Regions from separate parts of the Telluria sp. ZT3P26 genome, predicted to be linked through region 2. Evidence: predicted binding sites of a transcription regulator. Region 2 holds the regulator's gene; the other holds the start of a gene.
What was found. Region 2 encodes sigma-54, which starts transcription at its own class of promoters, with help from an activator protein. Its sites were predicted from a motif close to TGGCANGNAANCTGCTTT; they were not measured.
Positions count from the first base shown of each region.

Region 1: the regulator sigma-54 is predicted to act here: its motif matches at 11,347-11,364, upstream of glnA (type I glutamate--ammonia ligase).

Region 1 is NZ_JCASII010000004.1:468,587-484,115, reverse strand. Features, by position in the region: gene AC56LN_RS15855 (TonB-dependent receptor) at 1-2,395, opposite strand, end outside; gene AC56LN_RS15850 (NAD(P)/FAD-dependent oxidoreductase) at 2,980-4,596, shown strand; gene AC56LN_RS15845 (EamA family transporter) at 4,650-5,459, shown strand; gene corA (magnesium/cobalt transporter CorA) at 5,454-6,422, opposite strand; gene ntrC (nitrogen regulation protein NR(I)) at 6,493-8,001, opposite strand; gene glnL (nitrogen regulation protein NR(II)) at 8,067-9,167, opposite strand; gene AC56LN_RS15825 (DUF4124 domain-containing protein) at 9,164-9,700, opposite strand; gene glnA (type I glutamate--ammonia ligase) at 9,869-11,284, opposite strand; gene AC56LN_RS15815 (rhodanese-like domain-containing protein) at 11,591-12,046, shown strand; gene AC56LN_RS15810 (CocE/NonD family hydrolase) at 12,048-13,961, opposite strand; gene AC56LN_RS15805 (TAXI family TRAP transporter solute-binding subunit) at 14,087-15,490, opposite strand; gene AC56LN_RS15800 (transglycosylase domain-containing protein) at 15,487-15,529, opposite strand, start outside.
Region 2 is NZ_JCASII010000006.1:80,375-95,903, forward strand. Features, by position in the region: gene AC56LN_RS19135 (monovalent cation:proton antiporter family protein) at 1-188, opposite strand, end outside; gene AC56LN_RS19140 (KpsF/GutQ family sugar-phosphate isomerase) at 288-1,310, shown strand; gene AC56LN_RS19145 (KdsC family phosphatase) at 1,310-1,846, shown strand; gene lptC (LPS export ABC transporter periplasmic protein LptC) at 1,852-2,457, shown strand; gene lptA (lipopolysaccharide transport periplasmic protein LptA) at 2,503-3,051, shown strand; gene lptB (LPS export ABC transporter ATP-binding protein) at 3,048-3,803, shown strand; gene AC56LN_RS19165 (RNA polymerase factor sigma-54) at 3,818-5,305, shown strand; gene hpf (ribosome hibernation-promoting factor, HPF/YfiA family) at 5,380-5,736, shown strand; gene AC56LN_RS19175 (enoyl-CoA hydratase/isomerase family protein) at 5,836-6,912, shown strand; gene AC56LN_RS19180 (DUF5694 domain-containing protein) at 6,998-8,068, shown strand; gene AC56LN_RS19185 (DUF1579 domain-containing protein) at 8,140-8,628, shown strand; gene rapZ (RNase adapter RapZ) at 8,654-9,532, opposite strand; gene hprK (HPr(Ser) kinase/phosphatase) at 9,592-10,527, opposite strand; gene AC56LN_RS19200 (PTS sugar transporter subunit IIA) at 10,595-11,077, opposite strand; gene queF (NADPH-dependent 7-cyano-7-deazaguanine reductase QueF) at 11,456-12,292, opposite strand; gene ilvA (threonine ammonia-lyase, biosynthetic) at 12,305-13,843, opposite strand; gene AC56LN_RS19215 (YqaA family protein) at 14,027-14,530, shown strand; gene AC56LN_RS19220 (DUF1272 domain-containing protein) at 14,548-14,856, shown strand; gene AC56LN_RS19225 (flavin reductase family protein) at 14,888-15,460, shown strand.

The DNA of each region.
Region 1 (15,529 bases), on a different contig from region 2:
CTTCCTTGGTCAGATGGACCTTGGTATAGGTACCGTTACCCGCATAGTCCACCAGGAAGTCGTTGGCTTCGCCTGGATTGAAGCTGGCGCAGCCAAACCCGCCATAGTTCGACGTGTCGATGCCGTTACGCTCGGCAAACCGGTTGAACGGACGCGGATCGCAGGTATCGTCGATCGTTGAACGCAACGTGCGGTAAGTGAACTTGGCGCCAAAATTGTAGTCCGGCGTCAACTGGCGCTCGAGACCCAGGGTAATCTCGTCCTGGAACGCCGGCTTCATGTCCTGCGCGGCGACCGTATTCGGATCCTTGGCCTGGCCGAACTCATTGTTGTTCGAGCCAATCCCAGTCAGCTGTGTCAGACCGGTTGGCTGACCGTTTGCGTCGGTGCCGCTATAGGCAAAATACTGGGTCGTATATTCTGAACCATTCGCACCACGAAGCGCAACCAGCGTCGGAATCTGCACGGTGTAGCGGCCAACGCTGCCAAACACCTTGAACGTGCCGTCACCATTCACGTCCCACGCAATGTTTGCACGCGGCGCGATCTGGTTCTTCATCTCGATGTACTTGGTACCGTCCTGATTGGCGTTGTAGAAGCCTTCGCGACGCACGCCGAGCGTGAGCAGAACGTCCTTGTTCACCTGCCAGCGGTCTTCCAGGTATTGCGCATCCTGGCCTGCAAACGCGTTCGAGATGGTCGAATAGATGGTACGGCTCACGTAATAGCCCTGACCAGCAAGGCCGCCGAATTGGCCCAGCGCCGGAATATCATTCCCGTCACCCGCAATTGGCCTGGTCGTTTGCGGTACGCCATTTTCCAGTTCACGCAGATAAGTCCAGAGACCGCCACCAGCGTAGGCATCGCCTGCACCGGTCGAGACTGCCTTGTTGTTGTCCAGACCAGCACGCAAGGTGTGGTTACCCATCTTGTATTCCAGATCCAGACGCTTGGAGCTCACCTCGTCGGTCGAGCCGCTCAGCGGGATGTTGCCGGTAATACGCTGACCACCTACATACGCCAGACCAGGAGCCCGGTTTTCCGGCGATGCCGTCACTTGCAGCAAGGTCGGATCGTAACCAGTCGGAACGTAGATGTGCTCCGACTTGGTCTTGCCGTACAGAATGTTAATGGTCAGGTCGTCGGTGATATTGCCGATATAGCGCAGGCTGTTCAGCTTGCCGCCGTTCGGGTTGATCGGGCCGAATTCCTGGTGGATTTCCGAGTTGACCGTTGAACCGACCTCGCGAGTCGCGTAGTTATACGACTTGTAACGCAGGTCGGTTTCCGGCAGATCACCGATCGAGGTGAACTCGATACGATGGTTATCGTTGATGTTCCAGTCCAGCTTGCCGAGATAGCGCTTGGACGTCGTTTCTGCTTCGCGATAACCGCTGCTGCCCAACACCGTCGATGCGCTCGTGCCGTTCACCAGGTTCTGTTCGCGCTTGGTCTGTTCCAGTGCCACGAAACCGAACAGGGTGTCCTTGATCAGCGGGCCGCCAGCCCATGCCGAATACTGCTTTTCGGTCAGCTCATTGTCTTCGCGGCGCTGGTACAACGTGCCATCAGTGCGTGGGAACACACCGGTGTTTGCGTAGTACAAGTCGTGGTACTTGGCGCGGGTGGATTTTGGCATGATGGACGCCAGACCGCCGACTTCCCAGGTATTCGTGCCGGACTTGGTCGTGACATTGACCACACCACCGGTCGAACGGCCGAATTCGACACCGAAGCCACCGGTCAGGATCTGCGCTTGAGCGATCGCGCCGAACGGCAGCTCCATGGCACCCAGCTGCGTCAACGCGTTGGTCGCGACCATGCCGTTGATGTAGTACGCATTCTCCGATGCCGCGCCGCCGCCGAAACTGGCGCCGGCCGGGTAACTCGGATCGCCGCGCGTGGTGTTCGGGGCCAGCTGGACGATCGATTCCACATTGCGGCCGACTGGCAGTTTCTCCAGCTCGCGCGCCGTGAACGTTGCACCGTTGTTCGAGCTCGACACGTCGATCCGGTTGCGGCGACCGCTCACCTGGACCGATTGAACACCGCCTGCCACTGCAGTCGCGAAACTCGCTTCGATACCCTGACCCGCCAGAACCTCGACCTGGGTACTGCCGACGCTTGCGCCGCCCTTGGTCAGGGTGGCGGTGTAGACGCCGATAGGAAGGCTGGTAACGCGGAAGTTGCCGCTTGCATCGACAGTCGTCGTACGCGTTGCATTGGTACCCGAGTTGACCAGGGTTACCGTGTCTCCGGCGCCGCCTGCGACCTTGCCATAGACCGAACCCGATGCATTGGACTGCGCCATCGCCGGCGACATCGCGGCCATGCCCAGCACTGCACCACCGAACGCCAGACTCAGTGTGTGAACTAATACGGTTTTCTTCAACATGTGATTTCGCTTTCTCGCTTATATCGGACCGCTCATGGCAGTCCTGTTATCGGTCGCACCAGGCAGCGCAATGGCTGTGGCACAAATCCTTACTCCACCCGCACCATCCTGTAAGTACGCTCATGCCAATTTTCCTGAAAAGAAAAAATGAACGTTCATCTACGTTCGTTCATCTGGCGTTATGGCGTCAACAACTTTTCATACATATCAATCTGCATGAAGAATTTTCAGATGCACAATGTGGCATCCCCGACACAGCGCACCAAGGGGGTGCGCCCACTCACCAAAAAGGCAGTATTTACTCTCTGTTGCAGTGCACATTAGCGGGTATAAAAACGGTCATCGGAAGTTAAAACTACGGCCAGAATCGTTGTCTCATTTCCACAATAGTCGATGTATCCCGCCACGCTTTTTGTCCAGTCGGCGCGCCTTCGGCGAAAAAACACCAGAAACACAATCATTCTGTAAATACAGCCTTATTAGACGAATCATTTTTTCGTTCCATAGCCCAACTTGTCGTTGAGCGTCGCGGTAAAATAGCGCCTTGCCCGCAATTCTTTGTTGCCTCACCAGCAACCACTCCCATGCTGCGTATTAACGAACTCAAACTCCCCCTGAACCACCCCGATGCCGCCCTGCGCGAGGCCATCCTGGCCCGCCTTGGCATCCTTGACGCCGAGCTGCTCGACTTTTCCGTCTACAAGCGCAGCTACGACGCGCGCAAGAAATCCGCCATCGTCCTGATCTACTCGATCGACGCGACCGTCGCCGACGACGAGGCCGTGCTGGCGAAGCTGCGCGATCCGCACGTCATGCGTGCGCCCGACGTCGAGTACAAGTTCGTCAATGCCGCGAAACCGGCGCCCGGTACGCCGCGCCCGGTCGTCGTCGGCACGGGGCCGTGCGGGCTGTTCGTCGCGCTGATCCTGGCGCAGATGGGGCTGAACCCGATCGTGCTCGAGCGCGGCAAGGTCGTGCGCGAGCGCACCGTCGATACCTTCGGCTTCTGGCGCAAGCGCAAGCTCGATACCGAGTCGAACGTGCAGTTCGGCGAAGGCGGTGCAGGTACCTTCTCCGATGGCAAGCTGTACAGCCAGATCAAGGACACCAACCACTACGGCCGCAAGGTGCTGACCGAGTTCGTCAAGTTCGGCGCGCCCGAAGAGATCATGTACGTCAGCAAGCCGCACATCGGCACCTTCCGCCTGGTCAAGATGGTCGAACAGATGCGCGCCGAGATCATCAACCTGGGCGGCGAAATGCGCTTCGATACGCGCATGCAGGATGTGCTGGTCGAGGAAACCGGCGGCGTGCGCCAGGTGGTCGGCGTGCGTCTGGCCAGCGGCGAAGAAATCCCCACCCGCCACCTGACGATCGCCATCGGCCACAGCGCGCGCGATACCTTCGAAATGCTGTACGAACGGGGCGTCTACATCGAAGCCAAGCCGTTCTCGATCGGCTTCCGGGTCGAGCACCCGCAGTCGCTGATCGACGTCTGCCGCTTTGGCCCGAACGCCGGCAACAAGCTGCTGGGCGCAGCCGACTACAAGATCGTGCACCACGCGTCCAATGGCCGCTCGGTCTACAGCTTCTGCATGTGCCCGGGCGGCACCGTGGTGGCTGCGTCGAGCGAAGAAGGCCGCGTCGTCACCAACGGCATGAGCCAGTATTCGCGCAACGAGCGCAATGCCAACAGCGCGATCGTGGTCGGCATCACGCCCGAGGATTTCCCGGGCCACCCGCTGGCCGGCATCGCGTTCCAGCGCGAGCTCGAATCGCGCGCATTCGTGCTGGGCGGCTCGACCTACGACGCACCGGGCCAGCTGATGGGCGACTTCGTGGCCGGCCGGCCGTCCACGTCGCTCGGGTCCGTCACGCCATCGTTCCTGCCGGCCGTGCACCTGACCGACCTGGCCACGGCGCTGCCCGACTACGCGATCGTCGCGATGCGCGAAGCGTTCGTTGCGTTCGACAAGCAGATCAAGGGCTACTACAAGGAAGACGCCGTGCTGACCGGCGTGGAAACGCGCACCTCGTCGCCGATCCGCATCCGGCGCAACAACGACGACCTGCAAAGCCTGAACACGCGCGGCCTGTTCCCGGCCGGCGAAGGCGCCGGTTACGCGGGCGGCATCATGTCGGCGGCCGTTGACGGCATCCGCGTGGCCGAGGCGGTGGCGCTGGCCATGGCGCCACGTTGAGCGCGGCTGACCGGCATGCCGCATGGGGCCCGGGTCTGGCGATCCTGGCCTCGATGGTGTCGGTCAATGCGGGCGCGGCCTGGGCCAAGGGCCTGTTCCCCGCCGTCGGCAGCGAAGGCGTCACCGCGCTGCGCGTGGGGCTGGCGGCGCTGATCCTGCTGGCCATCGTGCGCCCGTGGCGCTTCGGCCGCCCGGCGCGCGCCGACGTGGGCAACCTGCTCGTGTACGGCCTGATGCTGGGCGCGATGAACCTGTGCATCTACCGCGCGTTCGAGCGCATCCCGCTCGGGATCGCGGTGGCGATCGAAGTCACGGGGCCGCTGGCGGTGGTCGTGCTGTCGTCGCGCCATGCGCGCGATTTTATCTGGGTCGTGTGCGCCGGCGTTGGCCTGTGGCTGCTGCTGCCGGTGGCCGGCGCAACGCAGCTCGACCCGGCCGGCATCGCGTATGCGCTGGCGGCGGCGTTCTGCTGGGCGATGTACATCGTGTTCGGCAAGCGCGTCTCGACCCTGAACGGCGGCCAGGCCGTGGCCTGGGGCTTGCTGGCAGCCAGCGTGTTCGCCGTGCCGTTCGGCGTGGCGCATGCGGGGATGGCGCTGTTCACGCCGGCCATCCTGGCGGGTGGCGTGGCGGTGGCACTGCTGTCGTCCGCACTGCCCTACTCGCTCGAGATGATGGCGCTGCGGCGCCTGCCGCAGCGGGTGTTCGGCATCCTGGTCAGCAGCGGACCGGCCATCGCGGCGCTGGCCGGCTTCATCTGGCTTGGAGAACGCCTGACCAGCCTGCAATGGCTGGCAATCGTGCTGGTGATCGTGGCGTCTGGCGGCGCGGCCGCCACGGCCGGCAAGCGCCAGGTCCTATAGCCACCCCACCCGCTTGAACTTGCGATACAGGTAGCCGCACACGCACACCATCGTGAAGATCGCAAACGGGTAGCCGTACTTCCATTTCAGCTCGGGCATGAATTCGAAGTTCATCCCCCACACGCCGGCAAACGCGGTGAACACCGCGAAGATCGCAGCGTACGACGCCAGCTTCTTGCTCACTTCGTTTTCTTCGATGGCCACCATCGACAGCGTGACCTGGATCGCGGTATTGATCGTGTCGCGCACGGCGTCCAGGCGGCCGGCAATGCGGTGCAGGTGGTCGTGTACGTCGCGGAAGTATTCCTGGGTTTCATCCACCACGGCCGGCACGCGTCCGCCGTACAGGCGCCCCAGCGCGTCCATCAGCGGCATCACTGCGTGGCGCAGCGTCTGCGCCTTGCGCTTCAGGTCATACAGGCGCTCGACGTTGTCGCGCTGCTTGCCCTGCATCGAAAAGATGTGGTCTTCGATCGATTCGAGCTCGGATTCGAGCGCGTCGACCACGGGGAAGTAGCGGTCGACGACGGCGTCGACCAGCGCATACAGCACGAAGCCGGCACCTTTCCTGAGCTGGTGCGGTTCACGCTCGGCGCGCGCACGCACACCGAGGAAGCCCTGGTTGGCATCGCGCCGCACCGACAGCACGTAATTGGGGCCGGCAAATACCGACAACTGACCAACCGACATCTCGTCGCCCACCAGTTCGACGATCTGCACGACGACGAACAGCGAGTCGCCATACTCTTCGAGCTTGGGCCGCTGGTGACCGCGCAGCGCATCTTCCACCGCCAGTTCGTGCAGGCCGAATTCTTCCTGCATCAGCGCGATGTCGGCAGCGTTTGGGTCGCGCAGCGCGACCCAGACAAAGGTGTCATCCAGCTTGATGTATTCGCTGATATCCTCGACCGGGATATCGGACAGCTTTTTGCCTTCCTGGTAGGCGACGCAATTGATCAGCATTGAGTAGAAAATGAAACGGGCGCAGCGCGCCGATGCAGGACTTTACACCAACGCCCAGCCATCTGACAGCCTACTCTTCGCGCGCCCCGTCGATCCCCAGCTCCACGATCTTGCGCGTGATCGTATTGCGCCCGATCCCGAGCCGCATGGCCGCATCGTTCTTGCGCCCGTGTGTGTGCTTGAGGGCCGTGCGGATCAGGGCCGATTCGAACTGGCGGCCCAGAATGTCCATCACGTCCATCTGCCCTGCGCTCAGCATGCCGGCCGCCTGCAGTTCAAGCAGGGCCAGCCAGCCTTCGGGCGACTGCACGCCGGCTGTCTGCAGCACGACGCCACCGCCAGAGGCCATTGGCTGCGCACCGGCGCTGACGATGCCGTCGGACAGCGGCACGACATTCGGCACGCCGGTACCCGTCAGCGGCGCCTGGCCCTGGGTCAGGTCGCGCGGCAAGTCCTTGACTTCGACCGTCTGGCCGGGGGCCATCACGGTGATCCAGTTGCACAGGTTTTCCAGCTGGCGCACATTGCCCGGCAGCTCGAGGCCCGACAGGAAGCGCATCGCCTGCTCGCTCATGCGCTTGGGTTCCACCCCCAATTGGTGCGCACTTTGCACCAGGAAGTGGCGCGTAAGAACAGGAATGTCTTCGTTGCGTTCGCGCAGCGACGGCAGGCGCAGGCGGATCACGTTCAGGCGGTGGTACAAGTCTTCGCGGAACAGGCCGTCGCGCACGCGCTGCTCGAGGTTCTGGTGGGTGGCCGCAATCACGCGCACATTGGCCTTGACCGGCTGGTGGCCGCCCACGCGGTAGAAGTGGCCATCGGACAGCACGCGCAGCAGGCGCGTCTGCAGGTCGAACGGCATGTCGCCGATTTCGTCGAGGAACAGCGTGCCGTCCTCGGCCTGCTCGAAGCGGCCGCGCCGCATCGCCTGCGCACCGGTGAACGCGCCGCGCTCGTGGCCGAACAGCTCGGATTCGAGCAGGTCTTTCGGGATCGCCGCCGTGTTCAACGCGATGAACGGTTGCTGCGCGCGCGGGCTGTGCTTGTGCAGCGCGCGCGCCACGAGTTCCTTGCCCGTACCCGATTCGCCCGTGATCAGTACCGTGACGTTCGACTGCGACAGGCGGCCGATGGCGCGAAACACTTCCTGCATCGCCGGCGCATGGCCGAGGATCTCGGGCGTTTCCGCCGGAGGGGCTTCGACGCTCGCTTCGCGCAAACTCTCCTCTAACGCACGCCGGATCAGCGAGACGGCCTTGTCGATGTCGAATGGCTTGGCCAGGTAATCAAAGGCGCCGCCCTGGAACGAGGACACCGCCGAATCGAGGTCCGAGAAGGCGGTGATGATGATGACCGGCAGGCCCGGATGGCGCTCCTTGACGGCTTGCAGCAGGTCGATGCCGGATTCGCCCGGCATCCGGATATCCGACACCAGCACTTGCGGGGTGTCGGTTTCAAAGGCGGTCATCGCTTCGCGCGCATTGGCGAAGCTGCGGGTCTCCAGACTTTCGCGCGCCAGGGCCTTTTCGAGGACCCAGCGAATCGATGCATCGTCGTCGACAATCCAGATTGGTTTCATGGTTTCGTGCTTCCCGCAACATGGATTCAATAAAGGACTGGTCGGGACGGTCCGCTGTCTCCCGCTTATGGCAGGGGCAGCAGGATCCGGAAATCCGTCAGTCCAGGCCGGCTTTCGCACTCGATCACACCCAGGTGTTGCTGCACAAAGGTTTGCGCCAGCGTCAGCCCGAGGCCACTCCCGCCGTCACGCCCGGATACGAGCGGATAGAAAATGCGGTCGCGGATATCGGGCGCGATGCCCGGTCCATTGTCAATGATATGCAAGTCTAATGCCAGCCCGTAGCGGACCTTGGCCAGCGTGACCTGGCGCGCCACGCGGGTGCGCAACACGATCTCGGCGTCGCCCTGCGCAATGCGCCCGGCGACGGCCTGCGCGGCGTTGTGGGCGATGTTCAACACCACCTGGATCAGCTGCTCCATATCGCCGCGGAATTCGGGAATCGACGCATCGTAATCGCGCCGGATCGACAGGCCCTGCGGGAATTCGGCCAGAATCAGGCTGCGCACGCGTTCGCACACTTCATGGATATTGACGTCGCCGACGATGTGCGGCTTGCGGTGCGGCGCCAGCAGGCGGTCGACCAGCGTTTGCAGTCGGTCGGCTTCCTTGATGATCACCTGCGTGTATTCCTGCAGCTCCAGCAGGTGGTGTGGCGGCAGTTCGAGTTCGAGCAGCTGCGCGGCGCCGCGGATGCCGCCCAGCGGGTTCTTGATCTCGTGCGCCAGGTTGCGGATCAGTTCCTTGTTGGCCTGGCTCTGGTCCATCAGGCGCTCTTCGCGGTCGAGCTTTAGCTGCTGGACGTTCTCGCGCAGCTCGATCAGCGCCGTGCCGTCGCCCAGCGCGCTGACGATGCTGTTCACGTGCAGCGGCTCGCGCCCGCTGCGCTGCAGCGTCAGATCCTGGCGCAGGTCGGCGTACTGGTGCACGAGCGCCTGCGTGATCAAGACGCCAATCTCGGCGCCGTTGGTAAACAGCTCGGGCAGGCGATGTCGCTGCAGCGACTTGAACGACAGCTCCATCAGGTTTTCGGCGGCGGCGTTGGCATACACCACTTCGCCGTCCGGCCCGGTCATCATCACGGCCGAGGCCAGCAAGTCCAGGCCGGCGTAACGGGCCGGGTTGCCCGGGTCGTACACGGGCGGGGCCATCGGAGGCAGGGTCATCTGATATTGCCGATCTCGCGCCTGAGCGCTTCGATATTGCGTTCGCTGCGGTTGATTTCGTCGCGCATGGAGGCCACGCGCTCCTGGTATTTGGCGTAGTTGCGCTCGTTGCCCTGCCGTTCTGGTTCGCCGTTGTTGAAGACGCGCTTCAGATCGGTGAGCTTGCGTTCTTCCAGGCGCAGTTCATCGCTCAGGATCTCGCGCCGCTCGTCGTCGCGGGCGCGCTGCAGGACGTTGTCCACGCGCGGGAAGTTCGACTGGGCCGCGCTCGGGGCGGCGCCTGGCGCCGGCCCCGATGACGCGCCACCGCCCCCTGCCGAACGCGGTGCGGGAATCGGGGCCGAGGCTGCCGGCGGCGCGCTGTAGCCGGTATCGATCAGCTGGCACTTGCCCACCTTGGTGTCGGTGTACAGCGGCCGGCCATTGGCATCGGTACAACGGTAGATTTGCGCGTGCGCACTGGCGCACAGCAGCACAGAGGCAAACACGGCGGTAAAAACGGCCACACTGGCCTGAAACACACTATTTGTCATTCCCATCCCGGTTGGTCGCAAGGGCACGCTATTGTAGATGCGCCCGACTATACCCCAAGGAATATAAACCCCAAGCAACAAAAAACGCGGGGAAAGCATGGCTTTCCCCGCGTTTGTTCTACCCGCCAGCTGGCGCGACGCTTTGCCGCGCCAGCATGATCAGGCCGATTACGACGAGTAGTACATGTCGAATTCGGCTGGGTGCGGGGTCATGCGCATGCGCTGGACTTCCTGCATCTTCAGGTCGATGTAGGCATCGATCATGCTGTCGCTGAACACGCCGCCACGGGTCAGGAACTCGCGGTCTTCGTTCAGTGCGTCGAGCGCTTCTTCCAGCGATGCGCACACCGTCGGGATCAGCTTGTCTTCTTCAGGCGGCAGATGGTACAGGTCTTTGGTTGCCGCTTCGCCCGGGTGGATCTTGTTCTGGATACCATCCAGACCGGCCATCATCAGTGCTGCGAAGCACAGGTAGACGTTTGCCAGTGGATCCGGGAAACGCGTCTCGATGCGGCGGCCTTTCGGGTTTGCCACGTGCGGGATGCGGATCGAGGCCGAACGGTTACGGGCCGAGTACGCCAGCTTGACCGGGGCTTCGAAGCCTGGCACCAGGCGCTTGTACGAGTTGGTGCCTGGATTGGTGATCGCGTTCAGGGCACGGGCGTGCTTGATGATGCCGCCGATGTAGAACAGCGCCGTTTCCGACAGACCGGCATAGCCGTCGCCTGCGAACAGGTTCTTGCCATCTTTCCAGATCGACTGGTGCACGTGCATGCCCGAACCATTGTCGCCAGCCATTGGCTTTGGCATGAAGGTCGCGGTCTTGCCGTAGCTGTGGGCCACGTTCCAGATCACGTACTTCATGTTCTGGGTCCAGTCGGCGCGCTCGATCAGCGTCGAGAACTTGGTGCCGATTTCGTTCTGGCCGGCGCCGGCGACTTCGTGGTGGTGCACTTCGACCGGGATGCCCATCGATTCGAGGATCAGGCACATTTCCGAACGCATGTCCTGGAACGAATCAACTGGTGGCACTGGGAAATAGCCGCCCTTCACGCCTGGACGGTGACCGCTGTTGCCGCCTTCGAATTCCTTGTCGGTCGACCACGATGCTTCTTCCGAGTCGATCTTGACGAAGCAACCCGACATGTCCAGCTTCCAGCGCACGGCGTCGAAGATGAAGAATTCAGGTTCCGGACCGAAGTAGGCGGTGTCGCCGATGCCCGACGATTTCAGGTACGCTTCAGCGCGCTTGGCGATCGAGCGCGGATCGCGGTCGTAGCCCTTGCCGTCCGATGGCTCGACGACGTCGCACTGCATGAACAGCGTGGTCTCTTCCATGAACGGGTCGATATTGGCGGTGTTTGCATCCGGGATCAGGAGCATGTCCGACGCTTCAATACCTTTCCAGCCGGCGATCGACGAACCGTCGAAGGCGTGACCGGATTCGAATTTGTCCAGGTCGAAGTGCGACACCGGGACCGTGACGTGCTGTTCCTTGCCGCGGGTATCGGCGAAGCGTAAATCAACGAATTTGACTTCGTTGTCCTTGACCATTTGCATTACATCTGCGGCGGACTTTGCCATTCGGAATCTCCTAATTGAAAAAAGGATGTCAGTCTATGCGAACCGACAACTTGCATCATGTTGAAGCACAAATTGTGCCAACTGCGGTACTGACTTCTGTGCATGAGGTCATGCGCAAATCGTTCTTGGGCAATGGGCTAGTTTACCCATAAAATCGCCTCGACCGGGGGCATCCGGGAAGATTTACCTGCGTGTCGATTTGCACCAGCAAAGAGCAATTCTACGTGCTTGCACCAAATGGGCGCACAACGCTGCGCGCCAGATTGGTGCATGACAAACGATGAACCAACAATGGGCACCACGAATATGACCAAAGAACAAATTCTCACGGCGGCGCGCCAGCGTGGCGCTGGCCAGCCCTACGCTGGTGCAGTCACGCCTCAGGAAGCGTACGACCTGCTCCAGGGCAGCCCCGACGTCAAGCTGGTCGATGTGCGCACCAACGCCGAACGCGACTGGGTGGGGCGGGTCGCGATCGGCGACGCCCAGCACCTGGCGGTGCAGTGGGCAACCTATCCGGGCGGCGCACCGAATCCCGACTTTGTCGCGCAACTCGAACAGGCGGCGGGCAAGGACGACGTGCTGCTGTTCCTGTGCCGCTCGGGCGTGCGCTCGCGCCACAGTGCGCGCGTGGCGACCGAACTGGGCTATGCAAACGCCTTCGACATCCTGGAAGGATTCGAAGGCGATCGCGATGGCGACGGCCACCGCAAGACCATTGGCGGCTGGTGCACGGCGGGCTTGCCGTGGATCGGCGCCTGATCTAGTTGGTACTGCCCGGGTTCGGCAGCACCATCAGCTCCAGCCCGGACGCTGTCCCCGGCGCGTGGTACATGCGCTGGGACGCCTTCTTGAAGTCGCCCGGCTGTGCGTCGGGAATGCGCATGAAGGTTTGCGGATTCAGGTCGATCAGCGGGAACCATGAACTCTGCACCTGCACCATGATCCGGTGGCCGCGCCGGAAGGTGTGGTTGACCTGGCCCAGTTCGTATTTGATGGGCTCGACCTTGCCCGGCACGAACGCTTCCGGCGTTTCATAGCTGTTGCGGAACTTGCCGCGCAGCGGATTGCCGCGTACCAGTTGCTGGAAACCACCCAGGCTGACCGATGGCGGACCGACATCGCCGCCCCGCACGGCTGCCGGGGTCGGGAAGCTGGCCGGGTAGACATCGATCAGCTTGACGACCCAGTCGGCATCGGTGCCGCTCGTCGAGACGAACAGCTTCGGTATCACCGGCCCTACAACCGTCACGTCCTCTTCCAGCACGGCGCTCTGGTACACCAGCACGTCGGGCCGCGTGGCGGCAAAGCGCTGGTCCGACACCATGTATTCGCGCGGCACGCCCAGCGCCGGGTAGCCGATGTACGGCACGGGACGTGCCGGGTCGGCCACGTATTCGTCGAAACCGGCGCCCGTGGTCGTATTTGCGGCCGGCTGTTGCCAGCCCAGCGTGCCATTCGTGCCGAAGTACAGCGTGCGCGCTTTCGCCGGTTTCGGCGGCCAGGCGTCGTACTGGCGCCAGACATTCGTGCCCGTCTCGAACACGGTCACCGGCGCCAGCGTCCTGCCCGGCTTGATGCCCTTCAGGTGCTGCTCGAAGAACGGAAACTGGACTTCGCGCCGGAACCATTCACTTGTTTTCGCGTCGAACGTGACGTGGCCAAGCCGGGCGCCATCCCCGCGTGCCCAGCCGCCGTGCACCCACGGTCCCACCACAAGCGCATGGTTGCCACCTTTGTTCTGCGCTTCCAGCGCGCTGTGCACGATGAACGGGCCGGCGGCGTCTTCGGCATCGAACCAGCCGCCCACCGTCAGCACGGCGGCGTTGACGTTCTTCAGGTGCGGGCCGATGGCGCGTTCTTTCCAGAAGCTGTCATACGTGTCGTGCTCGATGTTCGGCATGAACAGCTCGCGCTGCGTGGCGGTCATGGTCGCCGCGATGTTCGCCAGCGTGCGGTGCTTCAGAAAATAATCGTAGCCGTCGGCCACGCCGTAATCAAATTCGCTGCCGGTTTTCGGCAGCGGCGTCGGGTTCGGCGCCGCCGTGAAAGCGGCATAAAAGTCGAAGTTGGCCGCCAGCTTGAAGGCGCCGCCGTGGTACGAATCGTCGCCCATGTACAGGTCGGCAATCGGCGCCTGGGGCGAGGCGGCCTTGATCGCCGGATGCGAATCGATGACGCTGGCAGCGGCGTAGAAGCCCGGGTAGCTGATGCCCCAGATGCCCACCTTGCCATTGTTGTTCGGGATGTTCTTGAGCAGCCATGTCACTGTGTCGTGCATGTCGTCGCTCTCGCGGCCCTCGCCTTTTGCCAGCTTGCCCTTGCCGTGCGGCGTCATTTCCTGCCACGCGCCTTCGGACATGTAGCGGCCGCGCACGTCCTGGCTCACGAAGATGTAGCCGGCCTCTTCAAATTCGCGCGATGGCCCCAGCGACTCGGGCAGCCAGTCCACGCCATAGCGCAGTTCGCCTTCGGCGCGCACGCCGGCGCTGTACGGGGTGCGCTGCATCAGGAACGGGTAGCTGCGCGAGCTGTCCTTCGGCACATAGACGACCGTGAACAACTGCACGCCGTCACGCATCGGGATCCGGTACTCGTACTTGGTATAGGCTTCGCGCGTCGGGCGCTTGCTGTCCTTGACGCTGTCGGCGGCAATCGCGGTAGATGGACTAACCAAACCAGCGGCAAGGCACAAGCCGAAAACAAGGGCGGGAAGCGTGCGGCGGATCATGGCGGCCTTGGAAGAAATGAATGGGGACGCCAGTGTAATGGGATTTCCCGACCAATTTCAAAGAGAAATGATCACGCCAACGGCTGCGCTACCTGCTCTTCATGCACACCACGCACCCGCTCGCGCACCAGGTGGATATGACTGCGCAGACGGTACAGCTCGTCTGCATAGGCCAGCGGCACCGAGATATGGTTGACGCGGTCTTCCAGCCCGTCCAGCCGGCCCAGCAACTCCTTGCGCACCGCGTCGGTGGCATCCGCCCCACTCTCTTCCAGCGCCTGCTCGATCGCGCGCAGCTCACCATACCAGCGGTACACGCGCGAGCGCACGCGCCATACATAGATCGGCGGCACGATCTTGGACAGCGGGATCAAGAGCGCCGTCAGCGCCACCACCACGACCCACAGCCGCTCGGCCAGGTTGGCCAGCCAGAAGCGCAGGTAGCGCTGCATGAACGGCGGGCCGTCGCGGTAGTAGCGCGCGGCCTCGGGCGCGACCGGGATCTCGGTGTACTTCGGCGACGGGAACTGGCCCTGCTGCTGGAACCAGCCGGCGCCGCCGTGGATCTCGGTCGCCGCCTTGACCAGCAGGCCCACCAGCGCCGGATGGATTTCCTCGCGCGCGACAAGCGTGGCGGTCGGCGCGATCAGGTGGTAATCCTGGTTCGGGATATTGCGGCCCAGGTCGACGATCCCGCGCGGCAGCACCACGTGCGTCAGGAACGGCAGGCGCCGCGTATAGGCTTCGGCCTCCGAAAAGTCGAACAGGCGGATGCCTGGCGTTTGCAGCAGCATCTGGATCAGCGGCGCTTCGGGCGCCGAGCTGAACACCAAGCCGTCGATGCGACCGGCCAGCAATTCGACGGTGGCCGGCGTGTTGGCCAGGTCGCTGATCGTCAATGCGCCCGGCACGATATTGTTGGCGTCGAGCAGCTGACGCACCAGGCGCGGCACGCCCGTGCCTTCCGGCCCCAGGTTGATGCGCTTGCCGCGCAGATCGGTCAGGCGCGTGACCTTCGCTTCGTCGCGCACGAACAGCCAGACCGGTTCGGTAAACAGGCTGCCCAGCGACACCAGGCCGCGACGTTCGACGCTGTCGGCGTTGCCAGTCGTATCGTCGGTCGAGCCGCTTTGCACGAAGGCGACGTCGGCCTGCCCGGCCAGCAACTGCTGCAGATTGTCCTGCGAGCCGAGCGTGCCCTGCAGCGTGACCTTGATGTCGTCGCGCGCCAGCACACTCGCATATTGCTTGCCAAACTGCTCGTACGCGGAATTTTCCTGGCCCGTGGCCAGGCGGAGCGTGCGCGGCGGCGCCGGGTCGACCCACCAGTAGGCGAGCACCACGGCCGCTGCGACCATCAGGATCGTCGGGCCGGTGGCCACGACCAGGTCGCGCAGCGAGACGATGCTGAAGTTCTGCAGGCGGGCGCGCAGCCCCTTGACCGGCGCGCCCGGAAGATCCTGCTGTGGCCTCAACGCACGCACTGCCGCGGCGCGGCGGCGACGGCCTGGCCG
Region 2 (15,529 bases):
ACGATGCCGAATTCGCCCAGCGCATGGGTGGTGGGGCTGTCTTCGGCCAGGGCCAGGGCGTGGGGGCCGATCAGGACCCCGACGGCCAGGTAGCCGAGCATCGGCGGCAGTTGCAGGGTGCGAAAGCCAACCACGCCAAGGACAGCGCAGCCAAGCAGCAACAGGGTGAGTTCGAGACCAGAATGCATGGGGTGAAACGGGCGGTGGTTGTGGTGGCGAGGCGTGCTTGTTATCGAATGTTACGACTGGCAAGTTTTTTGCTTTCGCAATTCGTTTATACTTCTGGAATGAGTGTAACTGATGACCAAATAATGCTGAAAAGTTTTGACGAAACCCTGGCGCAGCGCGTGCTGGAACTGGGTCGCCAGACCCTTGCGATCGAGGCCGATGCCATCGTTGCGTTGCACGCGCGCCTGGGCGATGACAGCAGCTTCGTCGACGCCGCGCAGCTGATCTACGCAGGCACCGGCCGTGTGGTCGTTTCGGGCATGGGCAAGTCGGGGCATATCGGCCGCAAGATCGCTGCCACGCTGTCGTCCACCGGTACGCCGGCGTTCTTCATGCACCCGGGCGAAGCCGCGCACGGTGACCTGGGCATGGTCACGGCGAATGACATCCTGATCGCCATTTCCAATTCGGGCGAGTCGTCCGAACTGCTCGACATCCTGCCGGCCGTGAAGCGCCTGGGCGCGCGCGTGATCGCCATGACCGGCAAGCCGGCTTCGCGCCTGGCCAGGCTGGCTGACGTCCACCTGAACATCGCAGTGGCGAAAGAAGCCTGCACGCTGAATCTGGCGCCGACGACCAGCACCACCGTCACGCTGGCGATGGGCGATGCGCTGGCCGTGGCGCTGCTCGACGTGCGGGGTTTCCGCGAGCAGGATTTCGCGCTGTCGCATCCGGGCGGCGCGCTGGGCCGGCGCCTGCTCACGCATGTGCGCGACGTGATGCGCACCGGTGACGCCATTCCGTCGGTGGGCCTGGATGTCCCGCTGGTCAAGGCGCTGCTCGAGATCAGCCAGAAGGGCATGGGCATGACTGCCGTGGTCGACGCCGCTGGCCGCCCGCTGGGCGTGTTTACCGATGGCGACTTGCGCCGCGTGATCGAGCGCATGCACGATTTTTCGAACGTGCTGATTCGCGACGTCATGCACGCCAATCCGCGCAGCGTACGCCCGGAACAGCTGGCGGTCGACGCGGTCGCCGTGATGGAAGAATTCCGCATCAACCAGATGCTCGTGATCGATGAGGCGGGCCAGCTGGTCGGCGCGCTGCACATCCACGACCTGACCCGCGCAAAGGTGATCTGATGAACACTCCCGTATTGGCCCACATCGAGCGCGCCGCGCGCATCAAGGTCATGATCTTCGACGTCGACGGTGTGCTCACCGACGGCAGCCTGACCTACGGCCCTGATGGCGAAGTGACCAAGACCTTCAATGTGCTCGACGGCCTGGGCATCCAGATGCTGAATAAATCCGGCGTGCAGACCGCGATCATCAGCGCGCGCCTGTCGCCGATCGTCGTGCGGCGCGCCGCCGACCTGGGCATCTCGCATGTCTACCAGGGCAACCACGACAAACGCATCGGCTTTGCCAATCTGCTCGAGGCCACCGGTTTTACCGCCGACCAGTGCGGCTACATCGGTGACGACGTGATCGACCTGCCGCTGTTCGCGCGCGTCGGCTTTGCCGTCGCGGTGCCGTCGGGCCATCCGGACGTCCAGCACCGCGCGCATTACGTGACGAAGAACGGTGGCGGCCGTGGCGCGGTGCGCGAAATCTGCGACCTCGTCATGCGCGCGCAGGGCACCTATGACCAGGCGCTTGCGCCGTACTTCGCCTGACCGCCATGGCCACCATCGCCTCCAACAAACGCACCGCGCATCGCTGGAATCTGCTGGCGATGATCGTGATCGGCGTGTTCTTCGCCTTCGGCAGCTTCTGGCTGCTGCAGCTGATGCAGGGGACCGAGATCGATGCGCAGCTGGGCGGCCCGGCCAACGAGCCGGATTACATCGTCGAGAATTTCTCGTTCGTGCGGATGACGCCCAACGGCCAGCCGAGCTATGTCGTGTCGGGCAAGCGCCTGGCCCACATCCCGCAGGGCGACGTGTCGAATGTCGACCAGCCCCTGATGCGCGGCGTTGAACCGGGCCGTCCGCCGATGACGGTGGTGGCCAAGAATGCGCGCATCTTCCATGAAGAACACCGCGTCGAACTGTTCGGCGACGTCGATCTGCAGCGCCCGAAGACGCCCGCCAGCGAAGCGCTGCGCGTGCGCACGCAGGCCATGACCGTATTGCCCGACGAAGAAATCGTCAAGACCGACCAGCCGATCGACATGGAGCTCGGCGCGTCCAGCCTCAAGGCCGTCGGCCTGGTGGCCAACAACGCGACCATGCAGATGAAATTGTCCGGCCGCGGCCGTATCGTCTATCCGCCACGCCAGCGCTGAAGGCCACCAGCCATGCGCGCGTGCTAACCCAGGACCAGCACCATCATGAAAAAACTCTTTGCTGCCGCTTTCTTTTCTCTCCTTTCCCTGAGCGCCATGGCAGAAAAGGCCGACTCGCTCAAGCAGGCGGCGCTCGAATACGATAACGGCGACCTCGATGGCGTCGCCGGCGTGCGCACCTTCACCGGCAACGTGATCCTGACCCGCGGCACGCTGCTGGTCAAGGCCGAACGCGCCGTGGTCCGGGATACGCCCGAAGGCTATATGAGCGTGACGCTTACCGCCGCCAACGGCAAGCCGGCCACCTTCCGCCAGAAGCGCGACGGCGGCCCGAACCTGTGGGTCGAAGGCCAGGCCGAACGCATCGAATACGACGAACGTACGGAGCTGGTGCGCCTGTACTCGAACGCCGTCGTCAAGGAACTCGAAAACGACCGCATGACCAACCAGATGACCGGCCCGTTCATTTCGTACGACAACCGCAAGGAAGTCGTCGCCGTGCGCAATGACGTCAGCGGCGAGAGCAAGGTTGGCGGCGGACGTGGCACGCTGATCCTGGCGCCCAAGCGTACGCCGGCCGGAGGCACGCAATGACGGAACTGAACGATCGCAGCACGCTGGTCGTCAAGGGCCTGCAGAAAAGCTATGGCAAGCGCCTGGTCGTGCGCGATGTGTCGCTGGATGTCGAATGCGGCGAAGTGGTAGGTTTGCTGGGCCCGAACGGCGCCGGCAAGACCACCTCGTTCTACATGATCGTCGGCCTGGTCCCATCGGACGCCGGCTCGATCAGCATCAACGGCACCGACATCACCAGCCTGCCGATCCATCGCCGCGCGGTGCTCGGCCTGTCGTACCTGCCGCAGGAAGCCTCGGTGTTTCGCAAGCTGACGGTGGAAGAAAACATCCGCGCCGTGCTCGAACTGCAGAAGGTCAACGGCAAGTCGCTCACCAAAACCGAGATCAACGACCGCCTCGATACCTTGCTGGCCGACCTGCAGATCGAGAAGCTGCGCGAGAACCCGGCGCTGTCGCTGTCGGGCGGCGAGCGCCGCCGCGTGGAGATCGCGCGTGCACTGGCGACCAACCCGCGCTTCGTGCTGCTTGACGAACCCTTTGCCGGCGTCGACCCGATCGCCGTGATCGAGATCCAGCGCATCGTGCGCTTCCTCAAGGAGCGCAAGATCGGCGTCCTGATCACCGACCACAATGTCCGCGAGACGCTTGGCATCTGCGACCGCGCCTACATCATCAATCAGGGCGCGGTGCTCGCATCCGGCCGGCCCGACGATATCATCGCCGACGAGTCGGTGCGCCGCGTGTACCTTGGTGAACATTTCCGCATGTAAGCCATGACCAATTGATGAAACAGTCCCTTCAGCTCCGCACTTCGCAGCACCTGGCGCTCACGCCACAGCTGCAGCAATCGATCCGGTTGCTGCAACTGTCGACGCTCGAACTGCACCAGGAGATCGAGCAGATACTGGGTGATAACCCGCTGCTCGAAAGGCTCGACGATCCGCTCGATCATTCGGTGCGCTTGCTGGCCGATGGGGCGATCAACAATGCGCCGGCACCCGGCGAGGCGCCGCCGGCGCCGGGCCAGCAGGCCGAAGGCGAGGGCAGCGCCCCGGCCGAGGGCGAGGGCGCTGAAGGCGGCGCGGTCGATGGCGACCGGCCCGACAATGACTGGAGCGAAGGCAGCGGCGCGTCGTCCGGCAGTGGCAGCAGCAGCGACGACGAAGACGGCCGCCCGCAGCTGGAAGCGTGCGCCATCACGCTGCGCGAACACCTGATGGAGCAGGTGCGCGAAACGCTGCTGTCAACCCGCGACCGCGCGCTGGCCGAACTGGTGATCGACGCGCTCGATGACAACGGCTACCTGGAAGAACCGCTCGACGACATCCACGCACGCCTGCCCGAAGAACTCGAGGTCGACCTCGACGAACTGCGCTGCGCGCTGGCGATGGTGCAGAGCATGGACCCGGTGGGCGTGGGCGCGCGCAGCGCGGCCGAATGCCTGGCGCTGCAGATCCGGCGCATGCCGGGCGTGCCGATGGTCACGCGCCGCATGGCCCTGAAGATCGTCGAAGGCTACCTGACCTGGTTCGCGCAGCGCGAATACAGCAAGCTGAAAAAGGCGCTCGATTGCGACGACGAAGACCTGCGCGAAGTGCAGGCCGTGGTCCGCCAGTGCAATCCGCATCCGGGCGCCGCGTTCGCGTCGAACGTGTCGGATTACGTGGTGCCGGACGTGATCGTGCGCCGTGCCAAGAACGGCTGGGCGGTCACGCTGAACCCGGACGTGATGCCGCGCCTGCGCGTGAACAGCCTGTACGCCACGATGCTCAAGCAGGGCCGCAGCGAGAGCCAGATGGGCGCGCAGATGCAGGAGGCGAAGTGGCTCATCAAGAACATGCGCCAGCGTTTCGACACGATCCTGCGTGTGGCCGAGGCGATCGTCGAACGCCAGCGCAACTTTTTCAGCCATGGCGCGGTTGCCATGCGGCCCCTTGTTTTGCGCGAGATAGCTGATACACTAGGTCTGCACGAGAGCACGATCTCTCGTGTCACAACCCAGAAATACATGCTGACCCCGCACGGCATGTTCGAGTTGAAGTATTTCTTCGGTAGCCACGTTGCCACCGAAGCGGGAGGCGAAGCATCCTCAACGGCAATCCGTGCGCTCATCGCACAATTGACAGGAGCAGAAGACCCTAAGAATCCATTATCCGACAGCAAGATCGCGGAAATGCTCGGGGAACAAGGCATGGTCATTGCGCGCAGGACGGTCGCAAAATACCGTGAAGCGCTCAAGATCCCCCCCGTCAGTCTCCGCAAAGCCTTGTAACAACGCCGCTCATACAGTCTGTGCCTTCAGCTCCTGTGTGGTGCAAGCGACGTGACATCTTCAAAGGAGTGTGTATGAACCTCACCATCAGTGGTCACCATCTCGAAGTAACCCCTGCCATCCGTGAATACGTTCAGAATAAGCTCGAGCGCATTATTCGCCATTTCGATCAAGTCATAGATACCCACGTCTTCCTGGCCGTCGATAACCTCACTGAAAAAGAAAAAAGGCAAAAAGCTGAAATCAACGTCCAGGTGTCGGGCAAGACCCTGCACGTGGCGAGCGTCGCGCAAGACCTGTATGCCGCAATCGACATGTTGATGGATAAACTGGATCGACAAATCCTGAAGCACAAGCAGATGCTGAAAGACCATAACCGAACATCGATCAAACGCCTGGACGTCGACGAAGCAGACGTCGCTGCCGCCTGATTCGAGCGCAGGTTAACATCGCCAGGGGCGTCTTTTCGGGACGCCCTTTTTGCATCCCGCTGCCGGTAAAATACGTGTTTCCTTTCGATGGATCACGCCATGTCCGAACACGTCCTGACCCGCATCGCCAACCGCGCCGGCATCATCACCCTCGACCGTCCCAAGGCGCTCAATTCGCTGTCGCTGGACATGGTGCGCGCGCTGACCGCGATCCTGCTCGACTGGCAGCATGACGCCGCCGTCGATGCGGTGGTGATCACCAGCAGCAGCGAAAAAGCGCTGTGCGCGGGCGGCGATATCCGTTTCTTCCACGACGTCGGCAACGCCTCGCCGCAGGGCGGCAGCGCACTGCTCGAGGATTTCTTCACCGAAGAATACGCGCTCAATCACCTGATCCATTTTTATCCGAAACCGTATATCGCGCTGATGGACGGCGTGGTCATGGGCGGCGGCATGGGCATCGCGCAGGGCGGGCCCGATTGCGGCCTGCGCATCGTCACCGACCGCACCAAGATGGCGATGCCCGAGGTGAATATCGGCCTGTTTCCCGATGTCGGCGGCAGCCATTTCCTGTCACACGCACCGGGCCAACTGGGGATGTTCCTGGGCTTGACCGGCCTGACGATCGGCGCGGCCGACGCGCTGTACGTGGGCCTGGCCGACGTGTTCGTGCCGGGCGCCGACCTGCCGGCGTTGCAGTCGCTGATCGAGGCGACGCCGGGCGCGGATCTGCCGGCGGCGATCCGCGCGTTCGCCACGGCGCACGCCGGCGAGAGCGAACTGCAGGCCAACCGCGCATGCATCGATGCGCATTTTGGCGCGGACTCGGTGGCGGCAATCATGGCGTCGCTCGAGGGTGACGACACGCCATTCGCGCAGAAGGCATTGCGCGCGATGCGTCAGCGCTCGCCGTTGATGATGTGCGTGACGCGCGAGCTGCTGCGGCGCGGCGCATCGCTCGATGTCGCCGACTGCCTGCGCCTGGAGCGCTCGCTCGTGCGCCGCAACTTCGAGCATGGTGAGGTACTCGAAGGCGTGCGCGCGCTCGTCATCGACAAGGACAATGCGCCGCAATGGAATCCGCCGTCGCTCGACCTCGTGACCGACGCGATGGTGGCGCACTTCTTTGCGCCGGTGTGGCCGGCGCATGCGCATCCGCTGCGCCATCTCGCGTAAGCCTCTTCATGCATATCCGTTTGCGCGTGACTTTTCGTGCAGGCGGTGCAAACATCGTGGCTTCATGAACCGATGAGGACCCCCGATGCGCATGACCGCCTTGCTGTTGTCGATGACCTTGTGCGGCAGCGCCGTCGCCCAGGCCTGGCAGCCTGACTTCAATGCGAGCGCATTCAAGGGACCGGCCTCTGGCCCTGCCAACGAGGTGCTGGTGCTGGGATCGCCCCATCTGTCGCAATTGCCGAACACCTTCCAGGCCGCCAGCCTGACGCTATTGAACGAGCGCCTGGCTGCATGGAAGCCGCAGGCGATCGCGATCGAGGCAGTGTCCGGGCCGCAGTGCGACTTCATGCGCCGTTATATGGCCCGCTACAAGGATTCGATTGATTCCTACTGCCGGGATACCGCACCGGCACGGCTGGCCACGGGGCTGGACGTTGCGGCAGCGACCGCGGCCGCGGAGGCCTTGCTGGCTGCCTGGCCCGAAGCGCCCACGGCCGCAGAACGTCGACGCCTTGCTGCGTTGTTCCTCGCTGGCGGCGAGCGCGCATCGGCGCTGGTTCAGTGGCTGCGCCTGCCCGAAACCGAGCGTCGCGCCGGTGACGGCCTGGATGCCACATTGGTCGGCGTGCTCGCGACGCTGGAAACCAGGCGCGACGAAAGCATCATGATTGGTGTGCGTCTGGCCGTCCGGCTCGGCCTTGAACGCCTGTACGCGATGGACGACCACACCGCCGACAGCGCGACGGGAGACCAGAAGGCGTTTGGCGATGCGCTGATGACCGCATGGGACAACCCGGCCTCGAAGCAGCGCGGCGCAGCGGACAAGGCGCAGGAGGGCTCGCTGGGCAGTGCCGAAGGCGTGCTGGCCATGTACCAGGCCAGAAATGCACCTGGCCAGGGGGCTCTGGTGTACCGCAGCGACTTCGGTGCGGCGCTCAACGAGCCGTCAGTGCAACGCTTCGGCCGCCAGTACGTGGGCTACTGGGAAACGCGCAACCTGCGCATGGCCGCCAATATCCGGGACGTGCTGGGATTGACGCCGGGCCAGCGCATGCTGGTCATCGTCGGCGCGTCACACAAGGGGTATCTGGAATCGTATCTGCACCAGATGCATGATGTGCGGATCGTGGACGCGGGGCCGGTACTGAAGTGACGAGGCACTATATTGATGTCGGTGGCGACGAGTGAGCGGCCCGACAGACCACTTATCATTCAAGGAATGGCATGGCACTGGAACTGATGAGTTCAGCACCGACTGACTTCGATTTTGTTATGGGGGATTGGTTTGTCAGGCACCGGCGACTCAAGGAACGCCTGGCAAACTGCAATGAATGGGTTGAGTTTGATGGTGAGATGTCGACCCAAAAAATCCTGGGTGGCTTCGGTAACCTTGAAGACAACATCTTGCGCCTGAATGACGAGGTCTTTCGCGCTATCGCGTTACGCTCCTACGATCAGAGCACGAAGAGATGGTCGATCTGGTGGCTTGACGGTCGTCTTCCGAGTCAGATCGACGTTCCGGTGGTCGGCGAATTCATCGATGGCGTTGGTACGTTCTTCGCCAACGACACTTTCCAGGAAATCCCGATCATCGTCAGATTCATCTGGCGCCAGATTGATCAAAACTTGCTTCACTGGGACCAGGCTTTTTCTGCCGACGCGGGAGATACGTGGGAAACCAATTGGACGATGGAATTTCGTCGTCAGCGTTAAACCTGGAGCAGGGCGGGCAGCAGGCCTACGCCGCCCGATGCTTCGGCTGCTCGCGATGCCTGACAATCACGCGCTCGGTCGCGCCAAAGTGCGCGCCCAGGTGTTCGGCCATGTACACCGACCGATGCTGTCCACCCGTGCAACCGACCGCCACCGTCAGGTAGCTGCGGTTGTCGGTCTTGAACGACGGCAGCCACTTGGCGACGAAGTTCTGGATGTCGGACAGCATCTCGACGGCGCTCGGTTGCGCGTCGAGGAAGGCAATCACGGGCGCATCCTTGCCGGTGAGCGGGCGCAGGGCCAGGTCATAGTAAGGATTCGGGATCGCGCGCACGTCGAACACGAAGTCGGCGTCGAGCGGCACGCCGACCTTGAAGGCGAACGATTCGAAGAACAGCGTCAGCGGCGCGTGGTCGATCTCGGCGAGTTCCTTGATCCAGCCGCGCAGCTTGTTCGACGAGAGCTCGGACGTGTCGATCACGTGGCCCAGGTTCTCGATCGATGACAGGCGCTCGCGCTCTTCGGCAATGCACTCGATCAGGGTACGGCGCGAGGCCGGGTTTTCGCCCGGACGCAGTTCGTGCGACAGCGGGTGGCTGCGGCGCGTCTCGGAAAAACGCGCCACGAGCGAATGGGTGCTCGCGGTCAGGAACATCACCTTGACCGAGTGGCCGTCCTCGCGCAGTCGCCGCACGCTCACGGGCAGTTCGGCCAGCGATTCGGCGCTGCGCGCGTCGACTGCGACGGCGATCTTGCCGCCGCCGCTTTCGCTGACGGTATTGACGAGGGCCGTCAGCAGGGCTGGTGGCAGGTTGTCGACGCAGTAGTAACCGGCGTCTTCCAGGACATTCAGGGCCACGGATTTACCCGAGCCGGAAATTCCGGTGATGAGGACGATGTGCATAGGGGCGATGATACCGCAAGCGCCGGCAAGCCGTACACCCGCGGCCCGCCGGCGGCGGGTCAGTCGGCGCTCATGGCCTGGCGCTGGCGCTCCATGAATTCCTGCAGCGTGTCGATGCCGCGCAGTTGCAGGATCGTGTTGCGCACGGCGGCCTCCAGCAGCACGGCGATGTTGCGGCCGGCTGCCACCGGGATGACGACCTTGCGGATCGGCAGGCCCAGCACGTCTTCGGTCGGGAAGTGAAAGGGCAGGCGCTCGACTTCTTCGTCCTGCGCGCCGCGCTTGACCAGATGGACGATGAGCTTCAGGCGCATCTTGCGGCGCACCGCCGTCTCGCCGAAGATCGCCTTGATGTCCAGCAGGCCCAGGCCGCGCACCTCGAGCAGGTTTTGCAGCAGCGGCGGGCAGCGGCCCTCGATCATGTTCGGCGCGATGCGCGAGAATTCCACCGCATCGTCGGCCACCAGGCCGTGCGAACGCGAAATCAGTTCCAGGCCCAGTTCGCTCTTGCCCAGGCCCGACTCGCCGGTGATCAGCACGCCCACGCCCAGCACGTCCATGAACACGCCATGCATGATCACGCGCTGCGCCAGTTTCTTGGACAGGTACACGCGCAGGAAGTCGATCACCTGCGCGGCCGGCAGCGGCGTGGAAAACAGCGGGATGTTCTGCTCGTCGCAGATGGCGAGGATGTCGGGCGGCGTTTCCAGACCCTGCGCGATGATCAGCGCCGGTGGGCCGCCGCCGATCAGTTCGCCAATCACGTGGGTGCGCGAATTGGCTTTCAGGCGGTGGTAGTAATTGAGTTCCTGGTGTCCGAAGACCTGGATGCGGCCCGGGTGGATCAGGTTCAGGTGGCCGACCTGGTCGGCGGCCGACGCGGCGTCGCCGGCGATCTGGCGTTCGCCGCCGGGAAAGCCCGCGAACCAGCCGAGCTGCAGGCTGTCGCGGTTATCGTCGTACAGCCGTTGAATGGTCAGCGGGGACTGCAGCATGGGCATCGTCTTCGTCACATAAAAAGGCGCGCGACATCATTGCCGCGCGTTCGCAGTGACGTGAAGTTTAACCCAGAGCTTGCAGGCTGGGTTGCCAGTTGATAATACGTTCGTGGACAGCCTTCGGATCGGCGTCGGTTGCCAGCGCAGTGCGGATGGCTTCGTCCGAGAACAGCTCGGCGATTTCCGACAGGATCTCGAGGTGCTGCTGCGTGACGTGATCCGGAATCAGCAGGAAGAACAGCAGGTTCACCGGCTGGCCGTCGGGCGATTCGAACGGAATCGGCTCCTTCAGGCGCACGAAAGCGGCCAGGGGCGCCTTCAGGCTCTTGCTGCCCTTGATGCGGCCATGCGGGACTGCCACGCCGTGCCCAAGGCCGGTAGAGCCAAGACGCTCGCGCGCGAACAGGTTGTCGGACACAATCGAACGGGCAATACCGCAATTGTTCTCGAAGATCAGGCCGGCTTGCTCGAAGGCACGCTTTTTGCTCGACACTTCGATGTCGAGCTGGACGTTTTCGAGCGAGAGGATTTTGCTTAAATTGGTCATGACGTGGGGTGCGTGGCACAAGTGCGCAGCACAAGTGGAGTGCTTGCGAGCACGGATTATAGGCCTGTTTTCTGCCTTGGACACTCGAAATCGCGACAGTCAGGCGAGTTGCCTGGACCGTCGCACGCTACCCGTCAGAACGGGCGGGTGACGGGGTTGATTTGGATCAACAGCGTCACGCAATTTCTTCAACAAATCACAGGGCGCAGCAGGCAAAACCATGCTGGCGCAGAAATTCGCCGATTTTTGCACATGATCTGCTGAAAAAGTAAGCACGCTCAGCAGTGTGGCAAGCCGGGACGTATTCTGTATCCCGGCGCACGGTTGTCGCCAAAAATGTACAGGCGTGCGAATCGCATCCTGTCAGAAACGCGATATTTACTGGCGCGCGCCACGCAGATTGGGCGGTTTGCCGGTGGAAAAATTGGCGCGCCATGGGTTGATGTCCAGGCCACCGCGCCGGGTGTAGCGGGCGTAGACGGCCAGTTTGGTTGGCATGCACTGGCGCAGCACGTCCATGAAGATGCGCTCGACACACTGCTCATGGAACTCGTTGTGTTCGCGAAAGCCGATCAGGTATTTCAGCAAGCCTTCCTGGTCGATCTGCGGGCCGACATAGCGGATCTGCACCGTGCCCCAGTCCGGCTGGCCCGTGACCAGGCAGTTCGACTTGAGCAGGTGCGACACCAGCGTTTCTTCGACCTGGCCATTCTCGTGGTCCGCGCTGAGCAGTTCCGGGGATGGCGAATAGCCATCGATCTCGACATCGAGACGATCCAGCAGCACGCCGTCGAGTTCGCCCATCTTGATCGCACCGAACGCTTCCGGGCTGGTCAGCGTGACGTGGACCGGCGCACCGAAGCCGTCCGACAGATCGTCGCGCAGCAGGGCCAGCAGGGCGTCCGGACCGGCCAGGCGGGTCTGGTTGAACGAGTTCAGGTACAGCTTGAACGATTTCGATTCGACGATGTTCGGCGAATCGGCCGGGACCGTGATCGTCGCAATCGCCACCTGCGGCTTGCCGCGCATGTTCAGCCACGACAGTTCATAGGCGTTCCAGATGTCGACACCGAAGAACGGCATGGTGCCGGCATCCGCAAACAGGCCGAGCTCATCGCGCTTTTGCTGGCGCGCGATCGGGAACAGCAGCTCGGGCGCGTACTGGCTCTGGTAGGCAGAAGATTTGCCCAGGGGCGATTGGTCAGGTGTATTCATGGAGATGGGGCGTCAGGCGCCCAAGAACAATTTATAGACGGGATTGCTGCTTTCGTCCCAGTAACGGTAACCGAGCGACGCCAGGAATTGCCGGAACTCGGCCATTTCGGTCGGCGGCACTTGCAGCCCCACGAGAATGCGGCCAACATCGCCGCCCTGGTTGCGGTAGTGAAACAGCGAGATATTCCAGTTCGGCGCCATGCTGTCCAGGAAGCGCATCAGCGCGCCCGGCCGTTCAGGGAACTCGAAACGATACAGCAATTCATCATGGGCCAGCGAACTTTTGCCGCCCACCAGATGGCGGATATGCAGCTTGGCCAGTTCATCGCCGGTCAGGTCGAGCGTCTTGTAGCCATGCTCTTCGAACGTGCGCGCCAGCAGACCGGACTCGGTGCGGCTGCCCACCTGCACGCCGACGAACACATGCGCTTCGCTGGCGTCGCTGATGCGGTAATTGAATTCGGTCACGTTGCGTGGCCCGACCAGGCCGCAGAAGCGGCGGAAGCTGCCGCGCTGCTCCGGCACGGTCACGGCAAACACCGCTTCGCGCGACTCGCCCAGCTCGGCGCGTTCGGCAACGAAACGCAGGCGGTCGAAGTTCATGTTGGCGCCGCAGGCCACGGCCACCAGCGTTTCATTCTTGACCGGCTCGCGGTCCATCTGCGAGCGTTCGATATACGCCTTGGCGCCGGCGATGGCGAGCGCGCCGGCCGGCTCGAGGATGCTGCGTGTGTCCTGGAACACGTCCTGGATCGCGGCGCAGATCGCATCGGTGTCGACCAGGATGATCTCGTCGACCACCTTCTGCGCGACGCGGAAGGTTTCTTCGCCCACCAGGCGCACCGCGGTGCCATCGGAGAACAGGCCGACATCGTTCAGCGTGACGCGGTGGCCGGCCTTCAGGCTGCGCGCCATCGCGTCCGAATCGAGCGTCTGCACGCCGATGATCTTGATGTCCGGGCGAATTTCCTTGACGTAGGCGCCGATGCCCGCGATCAGACCGCCGCCGCCGATGGCAACGAAGATCGCATGGATCGGGCCGGAATGCTGGCGCAGGATTTCCATGCCGATCGTGCCCTGGCCGGCGATCACGTCCGGATCGTCGAACGGGTGCACGAAGGTCATGCGCTGTTCTTTTTCCAGCAGCAGGGCGTGGTTGTAGGCGTCGGTGTACGAGTCGCCGTGCAGCACGATCTCGACGCTGGCGCCGCCGCGCGCCTTGACGGCGTCGATCTTGACGCCCGGCGTGGTCGTGGGCATCACGATCAGCGCGCGGCAGCCGAGACGGCAGGCCGACAGGGCCACGCCCTGGGCATGGTTGCCGGCCGAGGCGCAGATCACGCCGCGCGCGCGCTGCTCGGGCGTCAGGTTGGCCATCTTGTTGTAAGCGCCGCGCAGCTTGAAGCTGAACACGCTCTGCATGTCTTCGCGCTTGAAATAGATGCGGTTGCCCATGCGTGCAGATAGCGTGGGGGCCAGATCGAGGGGCGTTTGTTCGGCAACGTCGTAGACGCGCGCGGTCAGGATTTTTTTGAGATAGTCGGTAGTCATGGTCGAAACACAAGGGTCAGGCCAATGCGGCTGGCGGGACGGACGACGCAAACTGTTCCGCTAGGGTGGGTGACCGTGGCGCGCAGTACGATACGGCGCGCTGGGTGACAGGCGATCGTATCGTGTCGTGACGAAAGTTCCGGACCATTATAATGGACGCCTATTTCCCTCGCCTAAGCTCGCATGATCGAAACCGCTGTCCAATGGCTGCTTGACCTCGTTGCGGCGCCGACGGTTGGGCTGACCTCCGTCTTCATCATCAGTTTTATTTCCGCCACGCTGCTGCCGCTCGGTTCCGAGCCGGCCGTGTTTGCGGTAATCAAGGCCAATCCGGCCATGTTCTGGCCCGCGATCCTCGTGGCCACTGTCGGCAATACGCTGGGCGGCGCAGTCGATTACTTTCTTGGTTACCGTGCCAAGGTGGCGTTTGCCAAAGAGCGCCAGAGCCGCTGGTTCGGCTGGCTCAAGCGCTACGGCGCCAAGACCATGTTGCTGTCATGGCTGCCGGGCGTGGGCGATCCGCTGTGCACGCTGGCCGGCTGGCTGCACCTGCCGTTCTGGCCGAGCCTGATGTATATGGCGATCGGCAAGTTCGCGCGCTATCTGACCATGACGCTGGCGCTGCTGTACGTGCCGGACAGTTTCTGGAAATCGCTCGGCGACATGCTGACGCGGATTACGGGCTAAGACCCAGGGAGTTTGCCATGCTTGAACTGCGTCCCACCTGCGAACACTGCAATGTCGCGCTGCCACCGGCGTCGGAACAGGCGCGCATCTGCTCGTACGAATGCACGTTTTGCGCCACCTGTGTCGATACCGTTTTGCTGAACGTGTGTCCGAACTGCGGCGGTGGCTTCGTGCCGCGGCCCATCCGGCCCGCGCAGGATCGCAAGAATGGCAATTACCTGGCCAACGATCCGGCCGGCACGACGGTGAAACACCGTCCCGTCGATCCGGCCGCGCACGCCGCGTTCGCCGCGCCGCTCAAGGACATCCCGTCGGCGCAGCGCTGACTGCCCGCGCCATCAACCGAAGGATTCCGGCATGACCGACCGCGTTCCCGTACCCCTGGCCAAAGCCTACCGCCTGATGAACCATGGCCCGACCGTCCTCGTGTCCAGTCGTCATGGTGACGCTGACAACGTCATGGCGGCCGCCTGGTCGATGCCGCTCGACTTCGATCCGCCCAAGGTGGCGGTGGTGATCGACAAGAACACGCTCACCCGCAGCATGATCGAAGCGTCCGGCGAATTCGCGCTGAACATCCCATCGCGCGCGCTGGCGCGCCTGACCCTGCAGGTGGGTTCGACGTCGGGCCGCGATCTGGACAAATTCGCGGCGTTCGGCGCCGGCGCCTGGACCGGCGAACAGATCGGCGCGCCGCTGCTCGATGGCTGCCTGGCCTGGCTCGAGTGCCGCGTACTGCCCGAACCGCACATCCAGGACACGTACGACCTGTTCCTGGGCGAGGTCGTGGCGGCCTGGGCCGACCCGGCCGTGTTTGCCGACGGGCACTGGAATATGGCCGCGGGTGGCAAGAAAAGCATTCATTACGTGGCTGGCGGCCATTTTTTCGAAACGGGCGAGGCATTCGAGGTGCCGGACGTGACGCGATAGCGGTGCAAACCAGGCCGGACGACATATGTCATTCCCGGCATCGCGCTTGATAAATACTGTGCGCCCGCG